DNA from 2 places in the Tepidimicrobium xylanilyticum genome. Region 1 is predicted to be linked to the other one. Evidence: riboswitches for the same ligand, from Rfam matches in the RefSeq annotation. Region 1 holds a riboswitch; the other holds the start of a gene.
The links. A riboswitch is a leader RNA that binds a small molecule or an ion and turns the genes downstream of it on or off. The one in region 1 is predicted to bind FMN.
Positions count from the first base shown of each region.

Region 2: it holds a riboswitch for FMN, as region 1 does, so the genes downstream of both, ribD (bifunctional diaminohydroxyphosphoribosylaminopyrimidine deaminase/5-amino-6-(5-phosphoribosylamino)uracil reductase RibD) here and BLV68_RS00635 (ECF transporter S component) in region 1, are expected to answer to the same signal.

Region 1 covers NZ_FNNG01000001.1:139,641-165,458, forward strand. The annotation lists gene groL (chaperonin GroEL) at 1-29, opposite strand, end outside; gene BLV68_RS00555 (co-chaperone GroES) at 89-370, opposite strand; gene BLV68_RS00560 (DUF554 domain-containing protein) at 584-1,267, opposite strand; gene BLV68_RS00565 (DNA-3-methyladenine glycosylase family protein) at 1,355-2,245, opposite strand; gene BLV68_RS00570 (Glu/Leu/Phe/Val family dehydrogenase) at 2,364-3,629, opposite strand; gene BLV68_RS00575 (electron transfer flavoprotein subunit alpha) at 3,773-4,978, opposite strand; gene BLV68_RS00580 (electron transfer flavoprotein subunit beta/FixA family protein) at 5,004-5,795, opposite strand; gene BLV68_RS00585 (acyl-CoA dehydrogenase) at 5,816-6,955, opposite strand; gene BLV68_RS00590 (redox-sensing transcriptional repressor Rex) at 7,213-7,860, opposite strand; gene BLV68_RS00595 (hypothetical protein) at 8,090-8,305, shown strand; gene BLV68_RS00600 (ABC-F family ATP-binding cassette domain-containing protein) at 8,396-10,303, shown strand; gene tsaD (tRNA (adenosine(37)-N6)-threonylcarbamoyltransferase complex transferase subunit TsaD) at 10,465-11,484, opposite strand; gene rimI (ribosomal protein S18-alanine N-acetyltransferase) at 11,501-11,944, opposite strand; gene tsaB (tRNA (adenosine(37)-N6)-threonylcarbamoyltransferase complex dimerization subunit type 1 TsaB) at 11,946-12,641, opposite strand; gene tsaE (tRNA (adenosine(37)-N6)-threonylcarbamoyltransferase complex ATPase subunit type 1 TsaE) at 12,638-13,099, opposite strand; gene BLV68_RS00625 (hypothetical protein) at 13,590-14,693, shown strand; gene BLV68_RS00630 (hypothetical protein) at 15,002-15,559, shown strand; gene BLV68_RS00635 (ECF transporter S component) at 15,630-16,235, opposite strand; FMN riboswitch at 16,336-16,453, opposite strand; gene BLV68_RS00640 (flippase-like domain-containing protein) at 16,538-18,091, opposite strand; gene BLV68_RS00645 (SAM-dependent methyltransferase) at 18,102-18,668, opposite strand; gene BLV68_RS00650 (ferrous iron transporter B) at 18,677-20,434, opposite strand; gene BLV68_RS00655 (FeoA family protein) at 20,437-20,649, opposite strand; gene BLV68_RS00660 (ATP-NAD kinase family protein) at 20,858-21,979, opposite strand; gene BLV68_RS00665 (amidohydrolase) at 21,987-23,144, opposite strand; gene BLV68_RS00670 (sensor histidine kinase) at 23,197-24,543, opposite strand; gene BLV68_RS00675 (Tex family protein) at 24,559-25,818, opposite strand, start outside.
Region 2 covers NZ_FNNG01000002.1:283,385-288,811, forward strand. The annotation lists gene ribH (6,7-dimethyl-8-ribityllumazine synthase) at 1-332, opposite strand, end outside; gene BLV68_RS03600 (bifunctional 3,4-dihydroxy-2-butanone-4-phosphate synthase/GTP cyclohydrolase II) at 347-1,549, opposite strand; gene ribE (riboflavin synthase) at 1,554-2,207, opposite strand; gene ribD (bifunctional diaminohydroxyphosphoribosylaminopyrimidine deaminase/5-amino-6-(5-phosphoribosylamino)uracil reductase RibD) at 2,221-3,312, opposite strand; FMN riboswitch at 3,411-3,527, opposite strand; gene BLV68_RS03615 (histidine phosphatase family protein) at 3,747-4,322, opposite strand; gene cobS (adenosylcobinamide-GDP ribazoletransferase) at 4,313-5,077, opposite strand; gene cobU (bifunctional adenosylcobinamide kinase/adenosylcobinamide-phosphate guanylyltransferase) at 5,047-5,427, opposite strand, start outside.

The DNA.
Region 1 (25,818 bases):
TTTTCATCAAATTTTATTTCCTTAGCCATTTAATTCACACTCCTTTTATTTGATAATTGTCCATTGTCCTTTTCTATTTGTCAATTCTTTACTCTACTACCGCCAAAATATCATTTAATTTAAGTATTGTAAATTCTTCACCATCAATCTTAACTTCTGTACCAGCATACTTAGAAAAGATTACCTTATCGTTTACCTTAATTTGATCTTTTTTCTTCTCATCGTTAAGAATATCTGGTCCTATGGCAACAACTTCTGCCATTTGAGGTTGTTCTTTAGCGCTGCTTGGTAGCACTATACCCGATTTAGTCTTTTCTTCCGCTTCAAGAATTTTTATTACTACTCTGTCACCTAATGGTTTAAGGTTCATATCACTACCTCCCTATTTTCTGATGGTTTTCCATATTATTAGCACTCATCTTTAATGAGTGCTAATATGTACAGTTATAATGTTACTGAATAAGAAATTTTGAATCAAGTCTAGTTTTTGCTTGAATTTGATTAATAATCCTATTTTTCCTAATCTTTCTTTTGTTTTTCTTGTTTTTCATTGATTTTCTCCTAAGTTTATTGCCAATGCTTTCTATATTAATAGCTTAAAAATATAGTATAGAAATGGAATAAATATGGCTGGAAGCATGTTCCCCACCTTTATTTTCTTCAATTCTAATATATTTATTCCTATGGCCATAATGAGTATCCCACCTACTGCAGACATTTCAAGTATCACATCGTGTGTCAAAAGGTCCTTCAAGTAAGTGGCTAACAATGTAATCAATCCCTGATATATAAATACAACTATAGCAGAAAAGGCAACCCCTATCCCCAAGGTGGAGGCAAATATTATGGAAGTAATACCATCCAATATTGATTTAGCAAAAAGGGTATTATGATCTCCCAACAGCCCACTTTCTAAAGCCCCTACTATGGCCATTGCCCCTACACAGTAGACTAGGGAAGCAGTTACAAATCCTTTGGAAAAGTTGGAGTCTCCATTGCTAAACCTAGCTTCTAAGCTATCCCCTAGTCTATTCAGCTTTTTTTCAATTCCTGAAATCTCTCCAATTATGCTTCCCAAAACGATGCTTATGATAGCCATAATGGTATTTTCAGTTTTTATTGCCGCGGAAATCCCAATGATTATAACCGAAAGACCTACTCCATCCATGATGGTTTTTTTATATTCTTCCTTTATTCCTTTTTTAATAATTATCCCCAAAACGCTACCTGCAATTACAGCAATGGAATTTACTATGGTTCCCAACATATTTCTCTCACCCTTACACTTAATGAAATATATTTATAGATTATACACCATCTAAGTAATTTTTTCTAGGAAAAAAAGAAAACAACCCTAAGGTTGCTTTTTCCCTATTCCCAACTCTCTAGCGTAATAAAACAAGTATTGTTGAGCAAAGCCTCCTAAGGAACCAAAATTTTCCTCAGCATATTGGGAAATCCTTTTAATACTAGCACCTTCTTTAAAATACAAGCTCTCCATTACCCTTTTGACCCAAGTATCCACAGGAAAGGCATCATTTTTATTTAAAGAAAACAATAATATGCAATTGGCTACCTTAGGTCCTACTCCAGGAAGTTTTAAAAGTATTTCTTTGGCTTTATCCGTTGGCAGTTTATATAATTCATCTAAATCTACTTCCTTGTTTTTTATCATATTAGACGTTTCCACTATGTATTTAGCCCTATAACCTACCCTAGAATCCCTCTCCAACTCCTCATAATCTACATTAGCCAAGGTTTCTGGATCTGGAAAAGTAAAATATTCCTTGTCTTTATAAGAACCTACAGACTTTCCATAGTGCTGAGTAATAAGTTCTATAGACCTCTTAATCCTTGGTATCTGATTGTTGGCAGATATTATGAAGGAAATAGTCGTTTCAAAGGGTTCCTGATTGAGTATCCTTATACCTTCCCCAAACTTAATGGCCTCCTTAAGTATTGGGTCCTTAGACAATTCCTCTTTAATCTTCCCATAATCTCTACCTAAATCGAAATACTCATACCATACATCATTAAAATCAGCCATGTTCGTATTTAAAAATATAATGTCCCTTCCATTTCTTTTAACATTGATTATCTTACCTTTGTGAATAGCTGTGTAGCTCTCATCTTCTTCCACATACCACCTAAAAGCCTGCCCACATTCAAATATATGTTTAGGTTCAAAATCCTTTATGTCTTTTATTATTATTTTATTATCTTTTTCTACAATATCATAGTTCATATTTTTTCTCCTTTCTACTACTTATAAATCATGGGAACACTCTTGCTATACATTGTAAATATTATACCCAATTGATCTAATATAAACATAAATAAGTCGGGGAAAACCCCGACTTATTTTAATACCATCCTCTTAATTTCATTACATTTGCTATCTTCTTAACTGAAATCATATAAGCTGCTTCTCTTATTGTAACATTCTTCTCTTCTTTTAGTGCCCATATATCGTTAAAGGCGTTAACCATTGAAATTTCTTGTCTTCTTTGAACTTCGTCTTCCTCCCAGTAATAACCTTGTAAGTTTTGTACCCATTCAAAATAAGATACGGTTACTCCGCCAGCATTAGTTAAAATATCTGGAGTTACTGGAATACCTCTCTTATTTAGTATCTCATCCGCATCCGGTGTAATTGGTCCATTAGCAGCTTCACAGATTAGTTTTGCATTAACCTTTTCTGCTATTTCAGCAGTTATAGCATTTTCTAAGGCTGCCGGAATAAGAATATCCACCTCTAATTGCCAGAATTCATCTAATGAAATCTGCTTAGCCTTTGGATAGCCAACTAAATTCCTATGTTCATCCATATAAGCTCTTAAATCAGCATAGTCTAAACCTTCTTCATTATATATAGCATAAGTACCAACTGATGGAGCCCATTCAGCAATAGCTATGATCTTCGCTCCTTGAGCTTGGACATTTTTAACTGTAAAGGACCCTACGTTTCCAAAGCCTTGTACTGCCACTTTAGCACCTTTCATTTCAATGCCTAGTTTTTTAGCAGCTTCTCTTGCAATCACTGAAACTCCAAATCCAGTAGCTTCATTTCTGCCTTTGGAGCCACCCCATTCTACTGGCTTCCCAGTAAGAACTCCAAGGTTAGAGCCACCAGTTAATTTATTATATTCATCTACCATCCATGCCATTACCTGTGCATTGCTTCCCACATCTGGTGCTGGCACATCTATCTTCTCACCTAAATATTTATAAAGACCTTGTATATATCCTCTAGAAAGCCTTTCCAATTCTCCTTGCGAAAGAGATAAAGGATCTACAGTAATTCCGCCTTTTCCTCCGCCATAAGGTACACCCATTACTCCACATTTAAATGTCATCCAAACAGATAAAGCCTTAACCTCGTCAGGATTTACTCCTGGATGAAATCTAATTCCACCTTTTCCTGGGCCTATGGCATCATTATGTACAGCCCTATATCCCTTAAATACCTTAGTAGTTCCATCATCCATCTTTACTGGAATTGATATTTCAATCATCCTTTTAGGCTCTTTCAATATTTCATATACAGCTGGATCTAATCCCAATGCATCGCAAGCTGCTTTCACTTGCTTTTGCGCACTTTCCAATGGATTTAAACTTTCCTTTGTCATCAAAATACCTCCTCTTATTTGGAATAAGAAAACCTTTTCAAGAATCTCATAAAATTATACATTATTTCCAATCATAAGTATATTCTATCATTGAATTTATACAAGTGCAAGTATATAAATTAACAATACTTGCACCTGTATTTTTAAGCATTTTCCATTAATTCATCGATGTTCTCCAATCCCTTTATAAGCTCTGGCAGTATCTCGTATACATCTCCTACTATTCCATAATCTGCAATTTTAAATATAGGTGCATCCTTATCCTTATTAATGGCAACTATACACTTAGACTCCTGCATACCAGCCAAATGCTGAATAGCTCCAGATATGCCGCAAGCAATATATAGGTTTGGTCTAACGGTTTTGCCTGTTTGTCCTACTTGATGGGATTGGTCTATCCAACCAGCATCTACTGTGGCACGGCTTGCCCCTACTACTCCACCAAGCTTATCAGCTAATTCTTTCAAGAGCTTAAATCCTTCAGGATTGCCTAAGCCTCTTCCTCCAGATACTATAATGGATGCATCTTCTAGCTTTACTTGTGATCTCTTTTCTTTAACATAATCTATTACTTTAGCTGTAATATCCTCTTCTTTCAAATCGGGATTAATTACTTCTACTACTCCCTCTCTAGTCTCGTTATATTTAGCCTTTTCCATAACCCCTGGCCTTACAGTTGACATCTGTGGTCTGTGATTAGGGCATATTATGGTAGCCATTAAGTTACCACCAAAGGCAGGACGAGTTTGCATCAATCTTCTATTCTCTAAATCCACATCAAGCCTAGTACAATCTGCAGTAAGACCAGTATGTATTCTTGCAGAAATCCTTGGACCTAAATCTCTACCTATGTTAGTGGCACCAATCAACATTATTTCAGGTTTTCTCTCATTAATCAAATCACATATTACCCTTGTATATCCATCGGTGGTATATACATCCAATTGAGGGCTTTCAGCATAAATAACCTTATCAGCCCCATATTTTATCAACCTATCTGCTAAATTTTTAACATTATTACCTAACAAAATAGCTGTTAATTCAGTATTAAGCTTATCTGCAATCTTTCTGCCTTCTCCTAGCAGCTCTATGGAAACATTCATTAAATTTCCTTCTCTTTGTTCTGCAAAAACCCAAACCCCTTCGTATTCTTCAATATTAACCTTCCTTTTATTCTCCTCTTCCTTTTCTATAGCACCTACAGGACATTCTTCCACACAAGCACCGCACATTGTACATTTATCTGTTATATGAGCCTTACCATCTACCATTTCTATAGCATCAAAGGGGCAGACACTTACACATACTTCACAACCTATACATTTTTCTTCTATTACCTTTACTGCCACGGCAAATCCTCCTTTCAAGGTTAAACTATATTATCTTTTCTTCCTTTAATCTTACAATTAACTTTCTTGCTTGTTCCTTTGCATCTCCCTCTAACATCTCTAAATTTCCACTCTTAGTGGGAGGAGTAAAGGATTTATTTACTTGAGTAGGAGATCCATCTAATCCAATATTCTCTTCATCTGCATTAATGTCCTTAGCTGATAAAATCTTAATCCTATCCCCTTTATAGCCTTCATAAATTCCCCTTATAGATGGATATCTAGGCGTATTTAATTCTTTTATTGCAGTAATCAACACTGGCATTTCAGCTTCTATAACATAATATCCATCTTCAAGAACCCTTTTAGCTCTAACCTTTCCGTCTTCAATCTTTAATTCCTTCACATAGGTAATTTGGGGTATTCCCAAATGCTCAGCTATTTGTGGCCCTACTTGAGCTGTATCTCCATCAATAGCTTGTCTACCACAGAATATTAAATCGTAATCGCCTATATATCTAATCCCCGATGCCAATGCTGTTGATGTTGCCCAAGTGTCAGATCCCGCAAAAGCTCTGTCGCTTAATAATATGCCTTCGTCAGCTCCCATGGCAATAGCCTCAACCAAGGCTGCTTCAGCTTGATAAGGTCCCATGCTAAGAACTGTAACCTTAACATCTTCATATTTGTCTTTTATCCTCAAGGCCTCTTCTAAGGCATTTTTGTCGTCTGGATTGATGATACTTGGTACCCCTTCCCTGATTAGAGTTCCTTTGACAGGGTCGATCCTAACTTCATTTGTATCGGGAACCTGCTTTATACATACTATTATATTCATCTAAATTCCTCCTTCACCTATTATCTTAAGAGGTTTCCTGCAATAACCATCTGTTGTACTTGGGAAGTACCCTCATATATTTCGGTAATCTTTGCATCCCTCATCATTCTTTCTACTGGATAGTCCTTGGTAAATCCATAACCACCATGTAATTGGACTGCTTTTGTGGTAACATCCATAGCTACTTTAGACGCATAAAGTTTAGCCATGGCCGCTTCCTTGTTATAAGGTAACCCATTGGCTTTATTGTAAGCAGCTTTATAGACCAATAACTTTGCTGCTTCTATCTCTGTAGCCATATCTGCAACCATCCATTGCAATCCTTGGAATTTAGATAAAGGCTTTCCAAATTGTTGTCTTTCCTTTATGTATTTAATAGACTCTTCCAAAGCTCCTTCTGCAATACCTAAAGCTTGAGCTGCTATACCGATTCTTCCTCCATCTAGAGTAGTCATAGCAATTTTGAATCCCATTCCTTCTTCCCCTAGTAAATTTTCCTTTGGAATTACACAATCCCTAAATATCAATTCAGCAGTAGAAGAACCTCTAATACCCATTTTATCTTCAATTTTACCTATGCTGAACCCAGGAGCATCCTTTTCCACTATAAAGGCGGATATGCCCCTAGTACCCTTACTCTTATCAGTCATCGCAAATATAATATAGATATCTGCTTCTCCTCCGTTGGTAATGAACAGTTTAGTTCCATTCAGTACATAGTTGTCCCCATCTAACACAGCTACTGTTTGCTGAGCTGCTGCATCAGTTCCTGCATTTGGTTCTGTTAATCCAAAAGCTCCTAACTTATCTCCCTTTGCCAATGGGACTAAATATTTTTGTTTTTGCTCTTTGGTTCCATATTTATATATAGGCCAGCAGGCTAATGAGGTATGAGCAGAAAGGATTACCCCTGTAGTAGCACATACTTTCGATAACTCTTCTACTGCAATGACATAGGCTATGTCGTCTCCACCAGCTCCACCATATTCAACTGGAAAAGGTATCCCCATCATGTTATATCTCGCCATTTTATCCACCGTTTCCCTTGGAAATCTGGCTGTTTCATCTATTTCCGATGCAATTGGTTTTACTTCATTTTCTGCAAATTCTTTCATAACAGTTCTTATCATTTCCTGCTCCTTCGATAATTTGAAATCCATGTTCATCCCTCCTCAATTTAAAACCATGCAATTTTATTATAAAACATTGAATAAGATATTTCCACAGATATTGTTAATTATTTCACTTTTAGTCAAAAAAATTTTTCCTTTTTTATCATCTCTTTCCATTATAAATGCCTATAATACCAGGTTTTGCTTTGGCACTATAGGCATTTTATAACGAAAATATTTTGAACAATAAAAATAATTAGTAAATTCATTTTGGAAATTTGACTGAATTTTCTCAATTCCTAAACCTAATCTCTTACATAATCAGACTCATTTTTTAAGAAATAGGAAAGAGTAAATAGGGATTCATTCAAATGAACGTTTTCAATTATAACCTTATCATCCACTTTAAGATCAGCAGGGGCAAAATTCCAAATTCCCCTTATTCCACTTCTCATAAATATATCAGCCACATCTTGGGCACTTTCCTTTGGAGTAGTTATAATTCCAATATCTATGTTATTTTCTCTAATAAAATTTTCCATCTCATCTACATCTTTAATCTCTATATCTCTAATTTTCAATCCGATAAGTTTAGGGTTTTTGTCAAACATAGCCAATATTTTAAATCCAGCTTCTTCAAAGCCTCTATAGTTAGCTACTGCTTGCCCTAAATTCCCTGCTCCCGCAATTATGGTTTTATAGGTTCTATCCAAACCTAATATCTTCCCTAATTGATTCCTTAATTCCTCTACATTATATCCATATCCTTGCTGCCCAAATCCACCGAAATTGTTCAAATCTTGTCTAATCTGCGAGGCGGTAAAACCTGTTAACTTACTTAATTCTTGAGAAGATATCCTATTAATCCCTTTTTTCAATAATTCCCCTAAGTATCTATAGTATTTAGGCAATCTTCTTATTACCGTTATCGATACCCTGTTTTCTCTGTCCATTATGTCACCCCTTCTTATCCATATTTATTACTTTAAGTTGATTTTATTATAACATTTTGATATTAATTGGTCAATTATTAAGGTTTATACCCAGTTTTGGATAATAATTCAATATTTTTTATTAATTTTTTCACTAATAATTATATCCATTTTTTGAGAACAATACCTAATACATATTAAAATTGTTTATTACCTATAATATTATTAACAAACTTAGAAGGAGGATTTTATGGCCAGCAAAGAACAATTGAGGAAAATTGCCATATATTGTGATTCATACAAACCTAAAGATAGAAACTCTCTTAATATGACTTCCCAAATATATGAAGAGAAATTTGAAAGCTGCGAAAATTGCTCCCACTATACCGAGGAAAGAAAGTGCGAACTGGATTTGATAGATAAAGTTTTAAGCAGCTTAGCAATGGAACATGACTTAAAATCCTAGTAGGCCTCCCCCTTTAAAAGGCCTTCTTTTTTTGATAGAATTAATCTATAATAGGATCAAAATCTTAATGAATAGGGCAGGAGATGGATTATGATCATTTTAACGTGCAATAATATAAGTAAAACTTATGTAATAGATCAGATATTGGAAGATATTAGCTTTAATATAGAAGATGGAGATAAAATTGGATTAATAGGACTTAATGGGTCAGGTAAGACCACGCTACTTAATATTTTAGCAGGAGAAACCCCCAAAGATAGCGGAGACATTTATATTAGAAAGGATTTGAAAATTGGATATTTAAAGCAGCACAGTAATTTTGAAAGCAATAGAACAGTTTTTGAGGAATGCCTTCAGGTATTTAGTCCCTTAATTGAAATGGAATTAAGGTTAAGGAAATTAGAAAAAGAGATTAGCATTAAGAGCAGCGAAGGTCTATCAAAGGAATTAGATAAATTGATGAATGAATACTCCTATTTGCTGGAGAAATTTAATGAATCAAATGGATATGGCTATAGAAGCGAAATTAAAGGAGTACTAAAAGGACTGGGGTTTAAAGAAGATGAATTTGACAAACAGGCAGATATATTAAGTGGCGGGCAAAAGGCAAGACTTTCTCTTGCTAAGCTATTATTAGAAAAGCCTGATCTCCTGTTATTAGACGAGCCTACTAACCATTTAGATATTGAGGCTATTAATTGGCTTGAATCCTATCTTAAAGAATATAGAGGAGCTATTTTAGTAATATCCCATGATAGATATTTTTTGGATAATGTGGTAAATAGAATATTCCTCTTGGAAAATAGGAAGCTGAAAGTATATAATACCAACTATTCTAGATTTATGACGGAAAGGAAAAAGGAGCTGGAACTATTAAAGAAAACTTATGAAAATCAGCAGAAGGAAATCAAAAGACAGGAAGAAATCATTAGGCGCTTTTCCAATTATGGAGGTCAAAGGTATATAAGACAGGCCCAAAGCAGGCAAAAATTATTGGATAAGATGAAAACCCTAGATAAACCTGTCGATAATAAAAAGATAAAAATATCCTTTGAACCTAAAATAAAAAGCGGCAAGGATGTACTAAGGGTAGAAGGGATTGGAAAATCCTTCAATGGATTTGAACTGTTAAAGAATATTGATTTTACCATCTATAGAGGTGAAAAGGTAGGATTAATAGGCCCTAATGGAATAGGAAAGACCACCTTATTTAAAATAATTTTAGGCAAAATTCCCTATGATTCAGGAAATATCATACTAGGACATCATGTCCATATAGGCTATTTTGACCAAGAACAGTCTAATCTAAATTTAAGTAAAACTGTAATAGACGAAATATGGGATGAAAACCCAAAGTTTGATCACTTCCAAATCCGTTCTATCCTCAGCCGATTCCTCTTTATAGGTGACGATATTTTCAAAGAAATAGAAGAACTAAGCGGTGGAGAAAGAGGAAGGTTAGCACTTTTAAAGTTGATGCTTTCTAAGGCAAATTTTCTCATGATGGATGAGCCTACTAACCATTTGGATATATACTCTAAGGAGGTACTGGAAGATGCCCTTCAGGATTATGAGGGAACCCTTTTGGTAATATCCCATGATCGCTATTTTTTAAATAAGGTTACAGATAAGATCTTAGAGCTATCAGAAAAAGGAATTACAGAGTATATGGGCAATTACGATTATTACCTTGAGAAGAAAAACCAAGTGGAAATTGAAGAAGAAGAGGATTTTAAAACCAAAACTCAGATTAAATTGGAAAGAAAAAAGGAAAGGGAAAAATTAGCCCAAGAAAAAAAGAGAAAGGAAGAGATATTTGCTATAGAAAAATCCATCGAAGAAATGGAAGGTAGAATAGAAGAATTGGACGAGTTGTTATGCGACCCAGAGCTTTATGAAGACCCAGATAAAGTCGTTGAATTGACTAAGCAAAGGGAAAAATTACAGCAAGAGCTGGATTCCCTATATGATACTTGGATAAAAATAACAGAATTTTAGTATCCCCAGATTTTCCCCAATTTATTCACAGAATCCACAGATTTATCCACAAGAGCTTGTCCCGTTTTTTAGACCTTAAATGAAGATTTCCACATTATCCACAAGTACTTATTGTAAACTAAACTCCTTTTGTGGCGATAATGTGGAAATATTGTTAATAATCATCCTTTTAACTCTAAATTTGGCTCCACGTTTAGATGGAAATTAGAAATATTTCCATTGATATAGTTAAAATAGGCAGCAGAACCAATCATGGCTGCATTATCAGTACAAAGAACTCTTGAAGGATAATAGATTTCAATTCCTTCTTCTTTTCCTCTATTTTTCATTAAATTTCGTAGCCCCTCATTTGCTGCTACTCCTCCAGCCATCACTATCTTATGGGATTTTCTTTCCTTTGCCAATTTAATGGACTTTTCCACAAGAACCTCTATTACCGCTTGTTGGAAACTAGCAGCCACATCTTCTACTATTATCTTTTCTCCCTTTTGCTTTGCTTGGTTCAAATAATTTAATACTGCAGTTTTTAACCCACTAAAGCTAAAATCATAGCTATTAGGCTCTAAAAATACCCTAGGAAAATCGATAGCTAAATTATTTCCTTCTTTGGCCAATTTATCAATTATAGGTCCTCCTGGATATGGCAAACCTAAAGCTCTAGCCACTTTATCGAAAGCTTCTCCTGCTGCATCATCTCTGGTTCTTCCCACCAGTTCATACTTAGTATATCCTTCTACCTGAACTAGATAGGTATGCCCTCCAGAAACTATTAAGCAGGTAAATGGAGGCTCTAAATCCTTAAACTCTATATAGTTAGCGCAGACATGTCCTTCTATATGGTTTACTCCCACTAGGGGCCTGTTAAGTGCATAAGCTATGGCCTTTGCGCTAGATATACCCACAAGTAGAGCACCCACCAGACCTGGGCCTTGGGTTACTCCTACTAAGTCTACATCCTTAAAAGTAACACCAGCCTTTTCCAGAGCCTGTTGGATTATGATATTGATGTTTTCTATATGCTTTCTAGATGCCACTTCGGGTACTACTCCTCCAAATTTCTGATGGATTTCAATTTGAGAGGAGATAATATTTGATAAAACCTCCCTGCCATTTCTTAACACCGCACAGGAAGTTTCATCACAGGAAGTCTCTATAGCCAATGTTATTATATCTTCATTCATGTTTTCACCTCTTATATTAGATGCTTTTCCACATTATAATCGCATCTTCATTATTATCGTGATAATAATTAGGTCTAATCCCATATTCTATAAATCCATATTTTTTATAGAGGGATTTGGCTACTTCGTTGGATTTTCGAACCTCTAAGGTTATGGCTCTTATATTCCTGTCAACGCATATTTGGATTAGCCCTTCTAATAGTGCTTTGCCTAAACCTAACCCTCTATATTTTTTATCGATAGCAATATTAGTTATATGACCCTCATCTATTATAAGCCAAACTCCTCCATATCCTGCGATTTCTCCATCCGCCAATACTACTATATACTTGGCCAATATATTTTTGGTTAATTCTAATAAAAAGGCCTCCCTAGACCAAGGAGGGTTGAAGGTTTCTGCCTCAATCTCCATTACTCGATCTAAATCTTCTTCCCTCATTTCACGAATGGATATTTCCATACTAGCTTTCCCTCTTTCTTAAATTTTGTTGGGCTTGAGATTCCTTTAAATATTCAGGAACTAGATTATAATAATTATCTTTGTTTTCAGCATGTTTTAACAGGGCTAGCTCTGCAATGCTTGCTGCCCTAGGGCTATTTAAGCTTATCGGAGCAAACCTCACTTTATCCTTAAGCCTGTCTTTTATAATCTCTCTATAAAGCAAGGCTCCATTGCCGCTTACCATAATATTATTATGCTCCTTATTCAATAATTCTAGCAGTTCATCTATATCCATGGTGGTAGGCTCTAATATATTTATAAGCTTATCCTGATTCCACCTATAAATGCCAGTATATACCCTATTTCTCCTCGCATCTATCATAGGAACAATTATACCGCTTGTTCTAACATTAAAGGCTAGTCCTTCTAAAGTGGATATCCCAACAATAGGCTTGTTATATACGTGGGCAAAGGCCTTAACAGTAGCAATTCCAATCCTAAGGCCTGTAAAGGAACCAGGGCCTGTTGCTACTGCATACAGATCTATATCAGATACCTTTAAGTTCAAGTTTTCCAAAAGGGTTTTCACCATGGGAACCAAATTCTCAGAATGTCCAAAGTTCTGATTTAAGGAAAATTCCCCTAACAAATTCTCCTCATCTAAAACAGCACAAGTTGCTATTACTGTGGATGTGTCTACAGCTAATACTTTCAAATTTCTCTCAACTCCTTAACTATTTGACTGTATCTTTCTCCTTCTCCAGAAATGGTAACTATTCTTTCATCCAGTTCCTTTCCCTTCTCAATGTGTATATGGATTGTTTCTTCTGGTAGAAGTTCACTGATTCTATCTCCCCATTCTACAATGGTAACTCCATCGGAATAGAAATAATCTTCAAAGCCTAAGTCGTATAGATCGTCTACATTATCCAATCTATATACATCAAAGTGGTATACTTTTACTCTACCATTATATTCGTTTATCAGGGCAAAAGTGGGACTGGTTATGTATTCTTCCACTCCTAAACCCTTGCCAATGGATTTAGTAAGAGTTGTCTTGCCTGCCCCTAGATCTCCTGTTAAAGATAGAACATCTCCACCTTTTAGTATGTTGCCCAATCTTTCTCCAAATTCCTCAGTATCTCTAAGCCCTTTTAATACTATTGTAACCATCCAATCAACCTTCCTATACTTAAACTAAGTATTATTATATCATTTGTTTTGTCAATTAACAATTGACAGTTCACTTAACATGTTCCTGATCTTATCAACTTTATAGTTAATTATAGTAACTTCTTTTCTACATTTAAGTTTCTAAGATAAATAGTGCCACAATTAGAATATATCTATTATCTTAATGCTAAATTTTTGATTACTTTAATATGCTCTTATTAAGTTATTCTTTAAGTATCTTTATATTTATAAATACTAATGGTAAATTTTTTTACCTTCATGCCAAGATTCTACAATTTTTTCTTAAAACTTATGATAAACTATCCTCAGAAAGTAAAAATATAAAAAAGGGGGATAACATTATGAAAAAACTACTAATTACTTTATTAACGATTTTAATTATTTTTGTTAATGTATTTCCTAGTTTTGCTGCAAAAGTAATTTTATAACTATCGGAGATATTCAACAAATAGACGAAGTTAATAAAAATATGAAATTTATCGGAGCAAAATCATTTAAAATGTTAACTCCTAACGAAACAAGATATGAAAACTCAGAATTACTAATTAATAATTTTTCAATATCTGGATCAGAGTTAATTTTATCAGGAGAGATTGATAATAAAAAATTTAATTTATTAGGAACAATATATCAATCACGTATTCATGATGAAAAGTTATTAATTGATTCTAAAGATATTGAAGGAAATTTTGAAGTAATTCATACTGGTATATTTCTCAAATTACCTAATAATTATAATTTGTTATTAAATAATGAAACAATAAATGAAAATATTTTCTTACTTTATTTAAAAAACGATGACATTTATTATACCTTTGAATTTGAAATACCAAAAGAAATTATTAAAGAAATATCGCAATCAGTTTATAAGGATTATGATAATAAATTATTATCGATAGAACATTGGTGGACAAAAGTATATAAACCAATTGTTAAAGATAAAAGCAATAAATCTATTGATATAAATAGTTACCCAAATAGAGTTTCAAGAACTCTAACATATTCATACGAAGATTTTAGTTACGAGTATGAAGTTGATATTATACTTGAATTATATACAAGAGACTTGTTTAGGAATGAAACAACTGGAGAAGCATTAATATTTATCGATGATCAGAGAGTATACTATGGTGGTAGTCTTGTAGATGATGTTCCAATGTTAGGTGTTACAAATGCAGATATTAGCATAAGATTAGATAGCAATAATGATGATGTTTTTAGAAGATTAGAATGGGATACATATACTAACTACCCAAGCCCTAAATTTACTATTGAGTGGGGATATGGATATGGACCTATTAGTATAAATTATAGTGGAAAATCTTATAATAGTTCAGGATCTATTGCAATACCAGGTTCTGCTTCAAGACAATATAAATTAATGAGTGTTCTCAATGAAACCCCAACTTTAGAAGTAGGAGATTCTCATCAAGTATTTTATTCTATTGAAGAAACTGCACCATATAGTGGTACACATTATATAACTGCTGATTTTGAATACGATATATTTTTAGTCAATCACCATACAATAATAGATTGGGATAGCTATACATTAAGAGGTTCTTACAAATAGGTAAAATATACATAAACAACCCATAATTAAATTTAATTATGGGTTGTTTATGTATTAAGTTATCTGATTGACTATTTGTTACGTTATTATTAACTATTATACAGTTATAATAATCGCATATGAATATATAAAATGCAATCGATAAAGCTAGCTAACTGTCATGATAATTTCAAAATATTATACTTATTAAATTCTTTTTATTGCTGTTTTATATGATATTATTAATTTGTATAATATTATTAATATTATTAATGAATAAAATTCATATTATTATTTTGATAGTTATTTGTTTTATTAGAGGTGTTAATATGAATAAAAAAATCCTATTTATTACTCTTTCTTTAATAGCAATAATATTATTCTCTACATCTATCTATAAAAAAACAAAAAGCGATAAAATTTATATTACTGATGAATTGAGAAAACATCATACGGCATTATTATCTATAGTAGCAAATTTAGAAAAATATGATAATGATATTAACAATATCAATAAGCTTTATATCAAATCTTTACTCAATACATCAAGGGAATTTGAAATTGCCTTAAGCAGTTATAACAATGCATATAATAAGGTATATTCTAAGGAAAAACAAAAAGAAAATTTAAAGGAAATTACTTCATTAATTAATAACTACTACAACCTATTCCTAGAATCAGTAAGTTTAATTGATCAAATAGACCATGAAACTTTAAAAACAATAAAGAATGATATTGAAAAATGGGGCCTATGGATAGAAGATAACTATATTTCTACTGATAAAGATGGATTTACTCTTTATAAAATGTATACTTTTGATGATATGAAAAAAAGTGGATTAGTAAATGAACTTGAGATAAACAACTACAAAGTAGCAATAAAATAGGGACATATTATATACAATATGTCCCTATTTATTCATAAATATTGATAATATTAGTCAGTGGTTAAATAGTCTATTTCTTCAATATAGGTGATACTCGCTTATATATCAATAAAGTTACCAAAGTAACTATAATACCTTTAAATAAATTGAATGGTACTATTGCATATAGTATTAAGCTTTTATAGTCTACTACATATTTATTCACTGCAGAACCCATTGCCACAATCTTGTCTATGGGTAGTCCAAACAACTTTGCATAGAAAGGAATCATGATGTAATAATTAATTGTCGACATGGCTGCTGTCATTACTAATACTCCTATAGACATTCCAATTATTGCATTTTTGAAGGTTTTATCCTTGTAGTAGAATAGGCCTGCTGTGTAGACATAAATGCTACCTACAACAAAATTAGCTAGTTCCCCTACCCCTCCAGTACTTGAGCCTTCGATTAGCAGATTCAATAGGTTTTTTACCAGTTGTACTAATACTCCTGCCATTGGACCTAAAGCAAAGGAACCTATTAGTGCTGGTACGTCGGAAATATCAAACTTTAAAAAACTAGGAGCAAACCATAGGGGAAAATCAAGTAGCATCAGTATTAAAGCTATTACAGCCAATACTGAGATTTTTACCATGGTCTTTGTGTTTAATAATTCTTTATTCAATGTGTACATAAAAAACCCCTCCATAAATTTATTTCTTCAGGGAGGACAAAATAAGCCCCGAATATTACTTCGGGGCTAGAATGCATATGAAAATTACACAATAATGCACTATAATCTTCTCCCATCCAGACTTTCACTGTCGGCCTTGGAATTTCACCAAGTCAACCAATAAATGGCTCGCGGGCTATACCGCCGGTGAGGAATTGCACCTCGCCCTGAAGATTTATCCAAATTAAGTATAGTATAATTTTTATTAATTGTCAATAAATTCTTTATTTGATTTATACTCTTCAAAATACCCATTTCAATTTCTAAATGCTGGGCCTTTTGATTCTAAACCTACTTACCATGAATACGGATAATAGAGTAAGAATTATGACATTTTCATTAAATAATGGGATATTCGATTGGATTCTATAGTTTATATCTATTAAGTGTTTAATAGCAAAGAAACTTCCTGCTAGTGTTATGGGAAGCCCTTTAATGTACTCATAGTCCTCATCTATGTTGAATCGCGCCAATCTGAATATTCCTGCTCCAACAAATAATATGGATATTACTAATTCCAGCATCTTTAAATATCCGCCATTTAAATTCCACCAAATGACTACCGGAGCTAATCCAAATGATAATAAATCGCATAGAGAATCTAATTCTCTTCCAAAGCTGCTGGTTAAGTTAAATTTTCTGGCAACTAATCCATCTATTTTATCCACTATTGCTGCTAATATTACCAATATGCAGGAAACCTTTATATTTTTCACTTCTCTGGTAGAGCTTAACCATATGGCTATGATCCCAAATAGCATATTGGTATAGGTTATAAGGGAAGGGAGGAAATATTTTTTATCTTCTTTAATTTGTACCTTTAACATATTTATATCATTCCTTATTGTTAGAAGTTTAAAAACTTTATCAAAAAATAATATTAAGAAACTCATCAAAAATTCAAACCAAAAGGTTACAAACCTAAATACTACTGAAATGGCTATTCCATTTCCCACTTCTATGCCCTTTAGAGCTAACAGCCCTACCATGCTAGTTTCAAAGCTTCCAATTCCTCCTGGAAGTAAGGGAAGCATGCCTATTATATAGGTTAAGTAGGTTATAGCAGCAGCAGAAATAAAGTCGATGCTTATATTATATCCTCTGATTAATATTGCCAACTTAACTGCAAACAAAAGCCATATAGAAATGCCCAGCAACAATTGAAAATAGAATTTCCCTTTATTTTCCAGCATCTTATTCAAATTATTTCTATATTGGCTAACCCAATTATAGATTTTCTCTTTCTTTGCATCTTTAATCCTTATCTTTTTTAATACTTTCTTAGTTCTTTCCAGATCTATACGTAGGAAAAAAAATATAAATCCCATTAGTATTATTAAAAATACCAATATCGGAACAAGGAAAGCCCTAAAATACAAGTTATTCCCTGCTGTAGTAATATAAAGCCATATTAAGCTAAATATTACTAAAAAAATAAAACTAGTAATGGAAAGGGTCTTCTGCAATCCAACAACTAAAATGGCTTCTCCCATTTCCATATTAAGTGCATTTTTAATTTCATATACTCTTGCAAGCTCTCCCCCCACCTTTACTCCCGGGGAGAGAGCATCTACAATATTGCCTTTAAGATTAATCTTTAAGGCATCATAAAATCTAATATCCTTTCTTATCCAGGAAATAATCAATTTCCACTGGATTCCCAATAGCATAATAGTCATAATCTGTAAAGATAATAGGAGTAATACTATCTTTAAGGAAATTGTTCTGGCAAAGATTAATAGGCCTTTAAAATCCATATTTATAACTAAATAAACAAATATAGCAAATCCCAATATATATGCTAGATACCTTTTCATGGGCATTACCTTAATTCTTAACCACTAACATAATTTCGTCCATATTAGGATTATAACAATTTAAACTACAATTTTTCATACAATCCTTACATAGGACTAATAATTTATTTGAAATATTTGAGTAAAAGACCCTCCTACTTTTTTTAGGATTACGTATTATAATCCTAGTTCCTCTTTTGGATTTGCTCAATATATTTTCAAAAACCTCATCTTTAGATTGGACCTGAAGAGCAATGTGGATTACATCATAATCAGAAGGCTCTATCACTTCCCCATTTCCCCAAATTACTTTAATCTTATCCTCTAAGCCCAACTTTTCCACTATATACCTTGCTCTTTCAACCGCTTCCTCATCTATATCTAATACATGAATCTTTGCATCTGTTAATTTAGCCATTTGAAGGGCAGTGCATGGGATGGATCCACCACCAATGCACAATACCTTATCACCATCTTTTATGCCTGCAATTTCTACCTCATTTTTTACTAATCTTTCATAATATTTATTGTAAAGATTGACTAATGTTTCGGAAAAGGAAATCCGCTTTTCCATCCAACTGGTCCAAGCAATGATCATATTTTCACCTACCCAACTAATGCTAATATAAGAGATCCTATCTGATTAATTAATCCAGCAAATAGAAAGGCTGAGGTAATAGTAGCTACACCAATTCCCAATGAAACCTTTAAAGAAAATTCCTTAGTCAGTACTCCAAATACTGCAAGACATGGAAGATAGAATAGAGCAACTACAGAACCTACTAACAACTGCAATGTGCTTAAATCAAGCTCTAATAATGGCAAAACCGCCAATTCCCTTCTTATTATCCCCAGCAATAAGGAAAGGCTTGCTTCCTTCGGTAATCCCAACCAGCCTTCAACTAAAGGTCCTATCATAGTGCTGATAGAATTTAATACTCCAGTCTCTGCAACTAGTGCGGCTATTCCTATCCCAACAAACATTGGCCCTTCAGCATCCATTAAGAAATGCTTCATCCTAATTTTCAATTTTTTGAAATAAGACGTTCTATCGGGTAGCAGTAAATTGGGTATCTCTAAAAGCATAGGCTGTCCTTTCCCCTTGATGACTTTGTCCATTATGATTCCCACAGTAAATAAGGTCATAAATGAAAGCAAATATACCAGTATTAAGGCTAAAAAGGATTTATCCCCCAAGAGTGCAAAAAATGCACCACTTTGCGAAGCACAAGGTATGGCAAATGATACTAAGGTAGCCACCATAATTCTTTCCTTATAGGTAGTAGCAGCTCTAGTTCCAAGTATTGCTGGCACTGCACAACCATATCCTAACATCATAGGAATAATGTTACCACCTTGTACCCCAATTTTCTTAAGGGCACCATCAGCCAAAACGCCTATTCTAGGTAGATAACCGCTGTCCTCTAAGAATGAAAATACTACATAGAATAAAAATACATAAGGCAGTATCAAGGCAAAGGGCCATTCAATACCTATCTTCAATATTCCAAACTCCCCAACCAGTAGATTTCTAAAAATCCCTTCTGGTACAATAAAACTGACTATTCTTGTAAAAAAAGGAGTAATCACGTTGTTTACAAGTGGTAGAAGTATTAAAGCTCTTAATGCTTTCCCACCACCAACTACTACTCCTAAAGATAATATTAACACCAACAAGGCTATAGGTATTCCAGGCCAAGGTTTTAGGGTTAAATACTCTAACTTTTGAATGAAAGTTGGCTCTTTATATTCATAACTTTGCACTTCATTGGTAATTTCATTAATGGTTGCCCATCTTTCATCTTCACTTTGCTTGGGAAAAGTCTCTGCCTTCTGTCCACATAGGGAAAAGGCCCTATCCAATAATTCTCTAAGCCCCTTGTTTTTAATGGCCACAGTAGGAATAACTGGTGCTTTTAACATCACTTCTAATTTATCCTTATCTATTTTAATCCCATCTCTTTCTGCCACATCGATTAGGTTTAAAGAATATACTATGGGTATTGGATATTCCCTTAAGCTAAGGGCTAAATCTAGATTCCTTGCTAAATTGGTAGCATCTAAAACACAGATTATAACATCAGCACCCTCTTCTAAAAAACTAGTTGCTACCCTTTCAGCTTCTGAACTGGCCTCTAAGGAATAGGTACCTGGTACGTCTATGATTACACCCTTCTTATTTTTGTAATTTACATCCCCGTAGGTATAATCTACAGTAGTACCCACATAATTAGAACTGGTAACATGAACCCCCGTAAGTTTAGAAAAAATAACGCTCTTACCAACATTAGGATTGCCCATTAATAATATCTTTATCTTATCTTCTGAAGATACAGGAACGACTTGCTCTGAATGACAGCTCATGATTATACCTCCTGTACTTCTATTTGTTTTGCTAAGGATTTATCTACAGCTATACTTCTATTGCCTACTTTAATCACCACAGGTCCTTGTAGAGGTTGTTTGGTCTGTACCTGAAATTTAACCCCTTTTCTAATTCCTAAAGATTTTAATAAATGCATATTAGGTACTTCATGAATAATGTAATCTTTACTCTTTACACAGTTATCTAGTACCATTTCCTACCCCTCCCAATTATATAAGATATGATATTGATTGTCGTTATCAATAATACCACTTTGCAAAGCTTTTGTCAATAATATTTGCTTCATTTAAGGAAATTTGGACATCCAGAACTTAAATTATTTTCATTGACAATACTAATCAAAAAATATTAATAGGACAGAGATTTTCTCTGCCCTATTAAGCTCAAAATACATATGTGAATTAAAGACCTTTTACCTTGTGGATAGCTTCTTCCGTATAACTAGTCCTAACCTTCATATATCCATTAAACATTTTATTCACCTCATCGTCTCCTGTATCTACCAGTAATGGTCTTCCCTCTAATGATAAAAGCTTTTGCTTAGAAGCAATTATTATTATATTTTCCTTTCCAACCCTTTTAATTACTTCTGCACTAATCTGTTGATTTCCCCTGCCAAATATATAGCCTTGTCCTCCTATTATGGTAACTATTATCTTGGCCTTATTGCCATCAATATGCTTGAGAATCTCTTTTTCATTGGCATCAGAGGCTAATAATTTCTTATTTTTGATTATATCCACTCCTAAGAGGGTATTGGTTAAGCCCAATTTTTCCATTATAGGTCTAGTAGAGGTACCTGAGCCGATTATATAAACTACATCCTCTTCCATCTGTTCAATTATTTTATCCGAGATCCCATCTAATGCTGCTTCTTCTCCGGCAATTCCTCCAGATTTTTGGTTCTGAACCAGCTCTGGTTCAAAAGGAACCTTCATATAGCCATATAATTTAGCTGTAACTTGGCCTTCTCTAAAGGCCTCCTCATCAATATCCATTACTTCCATTTCCTTTAAATTCAAGTCTTCACCTTGAATATACTTTAAAGCAACCTTGCCAGCAGAACTAGGATGGTTGGCATAAACTCCAGAATGGATCTTAACGCCAGCAGGAATTCCTATAACTGGGATTTTATCCCCAACTACATTGTAGATATTTCTTGCAGTTCCATCACCGCCTGCAAATAACAGAAGGTCTACCCCCTCATCCACCATTCGTTCTGCTATTATTTCCGTATCCCTTGAAGTATAATTTTCCTTTGCCTCTCCAATTACCTGTAGATTAAAACCCAGTTCAAGGGCTTCATCTTCTCCCATCGGTCCAGGCCCAGTAAACAACTTAATTTCATCTTTAACTGATTTCAACACTTCTAGGGCTTTCTTAGCCTTATTTGGAGATTCAGGAACAGCCCCCAGTTCTATTGCCTTCATTAGAACCTCCTTACCATCAGTACCTTTTAATCCTACTCTTCCTCCCATTCCTGCTATAGGATTTACTATGAATCCTAGCTTCAAAATATTCACCTCTCTATTATCTATACACTATTTCCCCATTTATAATGGTCATATAGGTCTTATAGTCTATATCTTTAATTGGATTTCCTTCAACTATAATAATATCTGCATCCTTGCCTACCTCTATACTACCCACTCTGTCATCAATTCCAACAATTTCGGCTGCATTGATTGTAATGGCCTTTAAGGCTTCCATCTCATCTAAACCAAATTTATGAGCTAATCCTGCACATATAGGAAGATACTGCAATGGTATAACGGGAGAATCGGTAGTTATTGCAATCTTTACACCAGCTTCATGTAGAATTCTTGGAGTATTGAACGTTAAATTCTTAAGCTCAAACTTAGACCTATTGGATAGGGTTGGTCCTACAATAGCCCCTTTTCCTTCTTCCGCCAAATAATCTGCTATTAGATGGCCTTCTGTACAATGGTCTAATGTAATATCTACATCGAATTCCTTGGCAATCCTCAAGGCTGTAAATATGTCATCTGCCCTGTGAGCATGGGCTTTAAGAGGTATTTCCTTCTTCAACACCTTAGCTAGGGCTTCCATCTTTATATCGAATTCTGGCATTTTAGATGGGTCATCTTTAGCTAGTTCCTTTTTCTCCAAATAACTTTTAGCCTTGTATAGGCTTTCCCTAAGAATAGCTGCTGTTGCCATCCTAGTCATGGGGGATTTTTTCTGTCCATAGTAGACTCTCTTAGGATTTTCCCCAAAGGCAATCTTCATAGCTATAGGTTCTTTGATGATCATATCATCTATTCTTCTTCCATAGGTCTTAATAGCTACACTCATGCCCCCAATTACATTAGCAGAACCAGGTCCTGTTACTACAGAAGTAACCCCAGCCATATATGCTTCTTCAAAAGATATATCCATTGGATTTATCGCATCTATAGCCCTTAAGTGGGGAGTTACTGGATCCATCGCTTCGTTTCCGTCATCACCTTCAAATCCTATACCTTCTTCCCACATTCCTAGATGACTATGAGCATCGATGAAACCTGGTAATACCATCTTCCCTTCAGCATCAATTATCTCCGCATCTAATGGGGCCACCAAATCCTTTCCTACTTCTAATATCTTCCCATCTTTTATTAAGATAGAACCCTTTTCTATAACGCTACCTGCCATAGTGTATATGGTTCCGTTTTTGATAAAAAGCATAATATCCCTCCTAGGTTCTTTCGTTACTCTAATTAACATTATATTCTCTATTTTATATATAAGCAATATTATCTTTTACGCTAACAGTAGGTAAATAAATGGTGAACTTGGTTCCCTCACCTAATTTGCTTTCCACATATATCCTTCCATTGTGTTTATCAAAGGCTTTCTTTGCAATACTAAGTCCCAATCCCGTACCTTGTGACCCCTTAGTTGTAAAATAGGGTTTAAATATTTTGCTCTTAGTTCCTTCATCCATCCCTATGCCAGTATCGGAAATTTCCAATACTATATTGTCTCTAATATCAAAAGTTCTAATGGTTAATACCCCTCCATCTTTCATAGCATCTATTCCATTCAGTACGATGTTTATTATGGCATGCCTTATATCGTATTCATTAACAAATACATATCCATTAGAGTTCAAATCCACTACTAATTTTAACTCCCTTCCATTTTCTATTGAGGTTTTAAAATTGTGTTTCACCATATCTATGCAGTTATTAATAATGTGATTAAATTTATACACGTTCTTTAAGGACTCATAATCTCCCTTAATACGGTTCTTTACTTTGTTGATAACATTTTTCCCATCAGAGGCAGTTTTACAAATTATCCTTAAATATTCCTTTATCTCCTCAATATCGTCCAGCATTACTGAAAATTGAGCATAACCTAATATGGTAACTAATAGATTGTTTATATCGTGGATAGTACCTTCTACTACTTCTCCTAATGTTTCTAAGTATTCATTTTTCAAAATATCCTTTTCAATAACCTTTTCATTTACATGGGACTGAGTTAAGAGCAATAAGGATTGGCTAGCTAATTGGCTTGGTGTAAAGCATTCGTAGTAATCCGTTCGATCTATTAATATGAAATCATGATTATCCAACACGTAATTAAAATATTTAACGTTGATTTCTTCTATTAAATACCTTATAATTACTCCAGCTTTTTCTTCCACTACTAGTTTTTTTAAACAACCATAGATATTTTTTAAATTTCTGTTTCCTATTGAATTCCAAGAGGAATCGAAAGTAATATGAATCTGTATTCTGGTTGCTCCTCTTTTCTTGAGAAGGTCTAGACTTTTCTCTATTGAATTGAATAATTTACCTATATCTACCCTACCATTATGGTAAAAGCTGTCCTCAAATATGAAAGCAAACCGACTATTATTAAATAAATTGATAATACTAAAATTAGAATGTCCTTCATAATATTTTATACACTGTTCTTCATTTCTCTTTGAACATATAATGATTAGACCTCCACCATTCTTAAAATAACCCTTTACGTTATCATCGATAAGATTATTCTTTCCCGTATAGAAACCAGAACTAATTATACCAATAAACTTATTCTTGGTATTTAATAGCCTTTTAATATCCCACATTAACATCCCCCCAGATTAAACATCCTTCATGCTTAAACTGATTCTACCTCTTTCTACATCGACCTCCAATATCCTAACCTTCACTATATCTCCAACTTTTACCACTTCCTTCGGATGCCTGATAAAATCATTGGATATTTGAGATATGTGCACTAAACCGTCTTGTTTTACCCCTATATCAACAAATACTCCAAAATCGACCACATTGCGTACTGTGCCAGTTAAAACCATATCTACACTTAAATCCTCCACCTTTAATACATCAGTTCTAAATATTGGTTTTGGTAACTCTTCTCTAGGATCTCTTCCTGGTTTTTTTAACTCTTCTATTATGTCCTTCAAAGTCAAAGGCCCTACACCAAGCTCTTCTGAAAGGAACCCTATATCTTTTTCATTTATATCTTTCCCTAATAGTTTTTCTGCAATTGGATAGGATTCTGGGTGGACTGCTGTATTATCCAACGGATTATCCCCTTCAGGAATTCTCAAAAAACCTGCGCATTGAGTGAAGGTTTTAGGTCCCAAGCCTTTTACATTTAATAATTCCTCTCTATTTCTAAATCTCCCTTTTTCTTCCCTATATTTTATGATATTAAGGCTAATATTAGAAGATATACCCGATACATACCTTAACAGAGACGCACTGGCAGTATTTAAATCAACGCCTACTGTATTTACACAATCCTCCACAACGCCTTCTAAAGCTTGATTTAGTTTTGTCTGATTCAAATCATGTTGATACTGGCCTACCCCTATGTGTTTAGGTTCTATTTTTACCAATTCTGCTAAAGGGTCTTGAAGCCTTCTTCCTATGGAAATTGCCCCTCTAATTGATACGTCTAACTCTGGAAACTCTTCTTGTCCTGTTTGAGAAGCTGAATATACGGAGGCTCCAGCTTCGTTTACTATTGTATAGGAAATATTTCTATCGATTTCCTTAATCATTTCTGCTACCACTAATTCGGTTTCCCTAGAAGCAGTCCCATTACCAATGGCAATTATATCTACATTATGTTTATCAATCATAACTTTAAGTTCTTTTTTTGCCTCTTCTACTTTATTCTGAGGCTCTGTTGGATATACAGTAGTATAATCTAATAGCTTACCAGTCTCATCTATTACTGCCACCTTACAGCCTGTCCTATAAGCTGGATCTATTCCCATTACAACTTTCCCCTTTGTGGGTGGCTGCATGAGTAGTGGTTTCAAATTTAGTGCGAATATCTTAATGGCTTCCTCTTCCGCCCTTTCAGTAAGGCTATTTCTTACTTCCCT
Region 2 (5,427 bases), on a different contig from region 1:
ACAGGTATTCCAGTACTTAGGGAAACATTTGCTATTCCTTTTGATACTTCGCTTGATACATACTCAAAATGTGGTGTTGAGCCTCTTATTACTGCCCCAAGACAAATCACTGCATCATATTTATTGGTTTCAGCAAGTTTTTTTGCAACTAATGGGATTTCAAAAGCACCAGGAACCCAGAATATTTCAATATTTTCTTCTTCGGTTCCATGTCTTTTTAACCCATCTATGGCACCTGATAGTAATTGACTTCCAATAAATTCATTAAATCTTCCTATTACAATAGCAAATTTCAAATCTTGAGATATTAATTTCCCTACATAAGTTTTCATTGCTTACATCTCCTTTACTTTATATTTAAAATATGCCCCATTTTTTCTTTTTTTGTTTTTAAATAAAAATAATCCTCATCATTTGATTCTATTTCTATAGGTACTCTTTCCACTACTTCCAAGCCATAGTTAGACAAACCATAGATTTTTTTAGGATTATTCGTCATAAGCTTTATCTTTTTTGCTCCAATATCTGATAATATTTGAGCACCTATTCCATAGTCCCTTAAATCTTCAGGATAGCCTAAAGCCAAATTAGCTTCAACTGTGTCCATCCCTTTCTCTTGAAGTTCATAAGCCTTGAGTTTATTTATTAAACCTATACCTCTACCTTCTTGCCTCATGTATAAAAGTATTCCTTTTCCTTCTTCATTTATCCTTTTCATAGATTCATGTAACTGCCCTCCACAGTCACATCTCAATGAAGCAAATACATCCCCCGTCAGACACTCAGAATGAACCCTTACAAGGATTGGCTCATCACAATTTATATCTCCTTTAACTAATGCTAGGTGATGTTCGCCATTTATTTTATTTACATAACCCATGATGCTAAAATCTCCATATATAGTGGGTAATCTGGTTTCAGCAACTTTGGAAACTAAAATTTCATTTTTTATTCTATATGCTATCAAATCTGCAATAGTAATTATTTTTATATTATGCTTTTTTGCAAAATCCATAAGCTGCGGTATTCTTGCCATAGTGCCATCTTCATTGATTATTTCACATATTACTCCTGCTGGATATAGTCCTGCTAATCTTGCCAAATCTATGGCTGCTTCTGTATGACCCGCTCTTTTTAGTACTCCACCCTCTTGTCCTTTTAAAGGAAATACATGACCTGGACGCCTAAAATCTTCTCCTGTAACATTTGGATCAAGCACTTTTTTTATGGTAGTTGCTCTTTCCCCTGCCGAAATTCCAGTAATAGTATCTTTATAGTCTATAGAAACAGTAAAAGCCGTTTCATGATTATCTGTATTTTCCTTTACCATTTGCTCTATGTTTAACTCCTTTAGCCTTTCTTCTATTATAGGCATGCAAACTAGTCCCCTAGCATATTTAATCATGAAATTAATCTTTGAATCTGTAATTTTTTCTGCTGCCACTATTAAATCTCCTTCATTTTCTCTATTTTTATCATCTACGACTATTACAAAATTACCATTTCTAATATCTTCTAATCCTTCTTCTATAGTATTAAACTTAAACATCTTATCACCCCTGTATAAAGCCATTATTTTTCAAAAAATTTATATCTATTTTACTTTCATTTTGAACTTTCTTGTAAGACAAAAATCTTTCAATGTACTTCCCCACCAGATCACACTCAATATTGACTAAATCGTTTATTTTTTTAGTAGCCAATGTTGTAACCACTTTAGTATGAGGAATTATAGCTACCTTAAACTTCTCCTCATCCACAAAGCTTATAGTCAAACTTACTCCATCTATAGCAATTGAACCTTTGTGAACTATATATTTTAATATATCTTTTGAACTAGATATGGTTATCCACATTGAATCCCCTTCTTCTTCAATTTCTTCTATAACACCTGTACCGTCTATATGCCCAGTTACTACATGTCCTCCAAGCCTATCTCCTACTCTCAAAGCTCTTTCAAAATTAACATAATCTCCACTCTGTATAAATCCAAGATTTGTCTTTCTTATCGTTTCAGCCATTACATCCACTTTGAACAAATTCTTATCAAATTCTTTCACAGTTAAACACACACCATTAATGGCTATACTATCCCCTATGGTAATATCCTCGACTATCTTTTTACATTCAAAAGTCATAGTCCATATTTTATTGCTCTTTTTTATATCAAGCACTTTTCCTACTTCTTCTACGAGTCCCGTAAACATAACATCACTTCCTTTATCTTACATAACCTTCAATCATTATATCTTTACCTAATTTAGTAATCTCCATATCTTTCAAGTCTACTACATCCTTTATATGTGCTATTCCTTCCCCTTCAACCGGAGTTTTTGCATCTCTTCCTCCAATAATTTTAGGAGCTATAAAAAATACAACTTTATCTACTAAATCCTCCTTAAAAAAGCTAAAACTTACTTCTCCACCTCCTTCTATTAACAAGCTATCAATCTCTCTCTTTCCCAGTTCTTCCATTAAGAACTGTAAATCCACTCTTCCGTTTTTTGCTGAGCTTACTAGTACTTCCGCCCCTTTTTCTCTAATTGCTTTTACCTTATCTTCCAATGTAAATTTGGTTACTACAACAATAGTGCTAGAAGGGTTTATATTTAGTACTTTTGATGTTATTGGAATCCTACCACTACTATCCAAAATAATTCTTATAGGATCTACACATTGCATATTATCTAATCTTGTATTTAACATAGGGTCGTCCATTATTACCGTATTTACTCCCACCAAAATAGCTGAAACTTTTTGCCTTAATAAATGTCCATATTTTCTTGCTTTTTCTCCAGTTACCCACCTGGAATCTCCTGTATATGTAGCTATTTTCCCATCTAAACTCATGCCAGCTTTCATTATAGTGAAAGGAATTTTAGTAACTATGTATTTAATATATATCTCATTTAACCTCTCAGCTTCTTCTTTTAAAACCCCAACCTTCACTTCCAACCCATTTTCTCTTAGTATTCTTATACCATTTCCAGAAACTATTGGATTAGGATCTTCCATAGCTATAATTACTCTTTTAATTCCACTTTTAATTATCCGATCTACACAAGGTGGAGTCTTCCCAAAATGAGAACAAGGTTCTAAAGTAACATACATAGTAGCATCTTCAACATTTTCCACTGCATAATTTAACGCATTTATTTCAGCATGATTTTCCCCATATTTCTCATGATAGCCTTTGCCTATTATCCTTCCATCTTTGACTATCACTGCCCCTACCAAAGGATTTGGATTTGTAAATCCCATAGCTTCTTCAGCAAGCCCCAATGCTATTTTCATAAAAAATTCATCATTCATAAAATCCCCCCAAATATTAAAGCCCTGAAATAAATTTCAGGGCTGATTAAACAATTTCATTTATAATATAATAATCGTGATAATTATTATAATGCATATGATATCTTCTTCCATCCAGACTATACTGTCGGCTTCGGAATTCCACCGAATCATGCCTAAATAGGCTCGTGGGCTATACCACCGGTGGGGACTTTCACCCCGCCCTGAAGAATCATAATTGGCTTAATTCATTTGTCTATTTTCACTTCAAATATAAATTAGCCTACTCCTTTCCTGTTCTTTAACATCACATATTTTAACAATTTTTAATAAAAGTATATCTGATGTAAATATATGTGTCAAGACATCTTTTAACTTTAAAATCCATCAAGCCTTCTCATTACCACCTTGATCCCTGATTTTTTATTTTGAAATACCTATTTTGGCATATTACATTATTTTACAGTATAATTTGCTTTTTCAATATATTTAAATCCACTTTCATCTATGGAAATTACATTAACACTTCCATTCTCTACTCTAAACTTAAAATAATAATCTAAATTATCAAATACCCAGGATAGAGCAATTCTAATGACTCCAGCATGGCATACTAAAAGGGCATCTTCCCCTTTATTCAAAATCTCCTCCAAGAAGGAAGTAACCCTTTCATATGCCATCTTAATGCTTTCCCCTCTTGGAGTTACAAAATTTATATAGTCTTCGTCCCAAATTTTTGCTTCCTCTGGAAACTTGTCCTTTATTTGTTCATAGGTATTCCCTTCGAATAGTCCAAAATCCACTTCTTTAATCCTTTCCTCCCTTTTCCCATCTAACCCTAATATCTCCATAGTCTGAATAGCCCTATATAAAGGACTCACATATACTTTATCAAAAGACAAGGTATCCACAAAGGTTTTAGTCCTACGAATTTGTTCCTTCCCTTCATCTGTTAATATGGTTTCCTTTGTACTAAATATGCCTTTCACATTATCTTGAGTTTGTCCATGACGAACTAATATTATGTCCACCTTAACACCTCCAAAAATATTATTAAAGATACTATTTCACTTAATTCTATAGTGGCTCCATATACATCTCCAGTAAAACCATCTATTTTTCTATAGGTAATTTTAGTCATCACCTGTCCTATAAGGAAGGAAAAAAATAATGGTATTATATAAATTGGTTTTACTAACAAAACTATTAGCAAATATCCAATTCCTCCAAAAAGGGCATATGTTTTGGGATTGCTTCTATGGAACATATACCCTATTCCATCTTTTCTAGCAACTTTTTTACTTGACATCAAATATGCTATTACTAAGCGGCTATTTCCATAGGATAATGCCAATATAATTGGAATATTTTTGTCTAGACTTAATATTAAAATATATTTTAGTAAAATATCCATAACTATGGAAATAACACCAAAAGTTCCTATTCGGCTATCTTTCATAATTTCAAGCACTTGTTCTTTTTTTCTATAGGATAAAAATCCATCACAAGTATCTGCTAATCCATCTAGATGAAGCCCTCCCGTTATTGCTACCATTGATAGTAAGGCAAAAAAACTAGCTGTATTTTCATTTAAGTGACTAAATATACTGTACGAAACTCCCCCTAGTCCCCCAATTATAATGCCTACTAATGGAAAGAAAAAAATGCTTTTGGATAGATTTTTATCGTTAAAGTCAACAGCCTTTTTTACGGGTATTCGGGTTAAAAATTGTATGGACAATATTAGTCCATCTATCATTTTATCTTCACCGGTATTCCACAACATACCAAATAAACCTCATGGGATAGGGCAGCTATCCTTTGGTTTATCCTTCCTTGAATATCCCTGAAAACTCTGCCTATGTGATTATCTGGTACTAGAGAATATCCTACTTCATTTGTTACCAATACTAGATTATATCTTCTCTCTTCAATAGCTTGGATTAAAGAATATAATTCATCAAATATTCTATTTTCCACTTCCTTCTGTAAATTATAGTCTATATAGTCTTTGCCATCTGTCACATCAAACATTATATTGGAGCTAAGAAGGGTTATGCAATCCAATAAGTAATTCTTCTCTTCTCCTAAGGCATCAGTTAATGAATAATAACCTTCGTAAGTTCTCCAATGGAA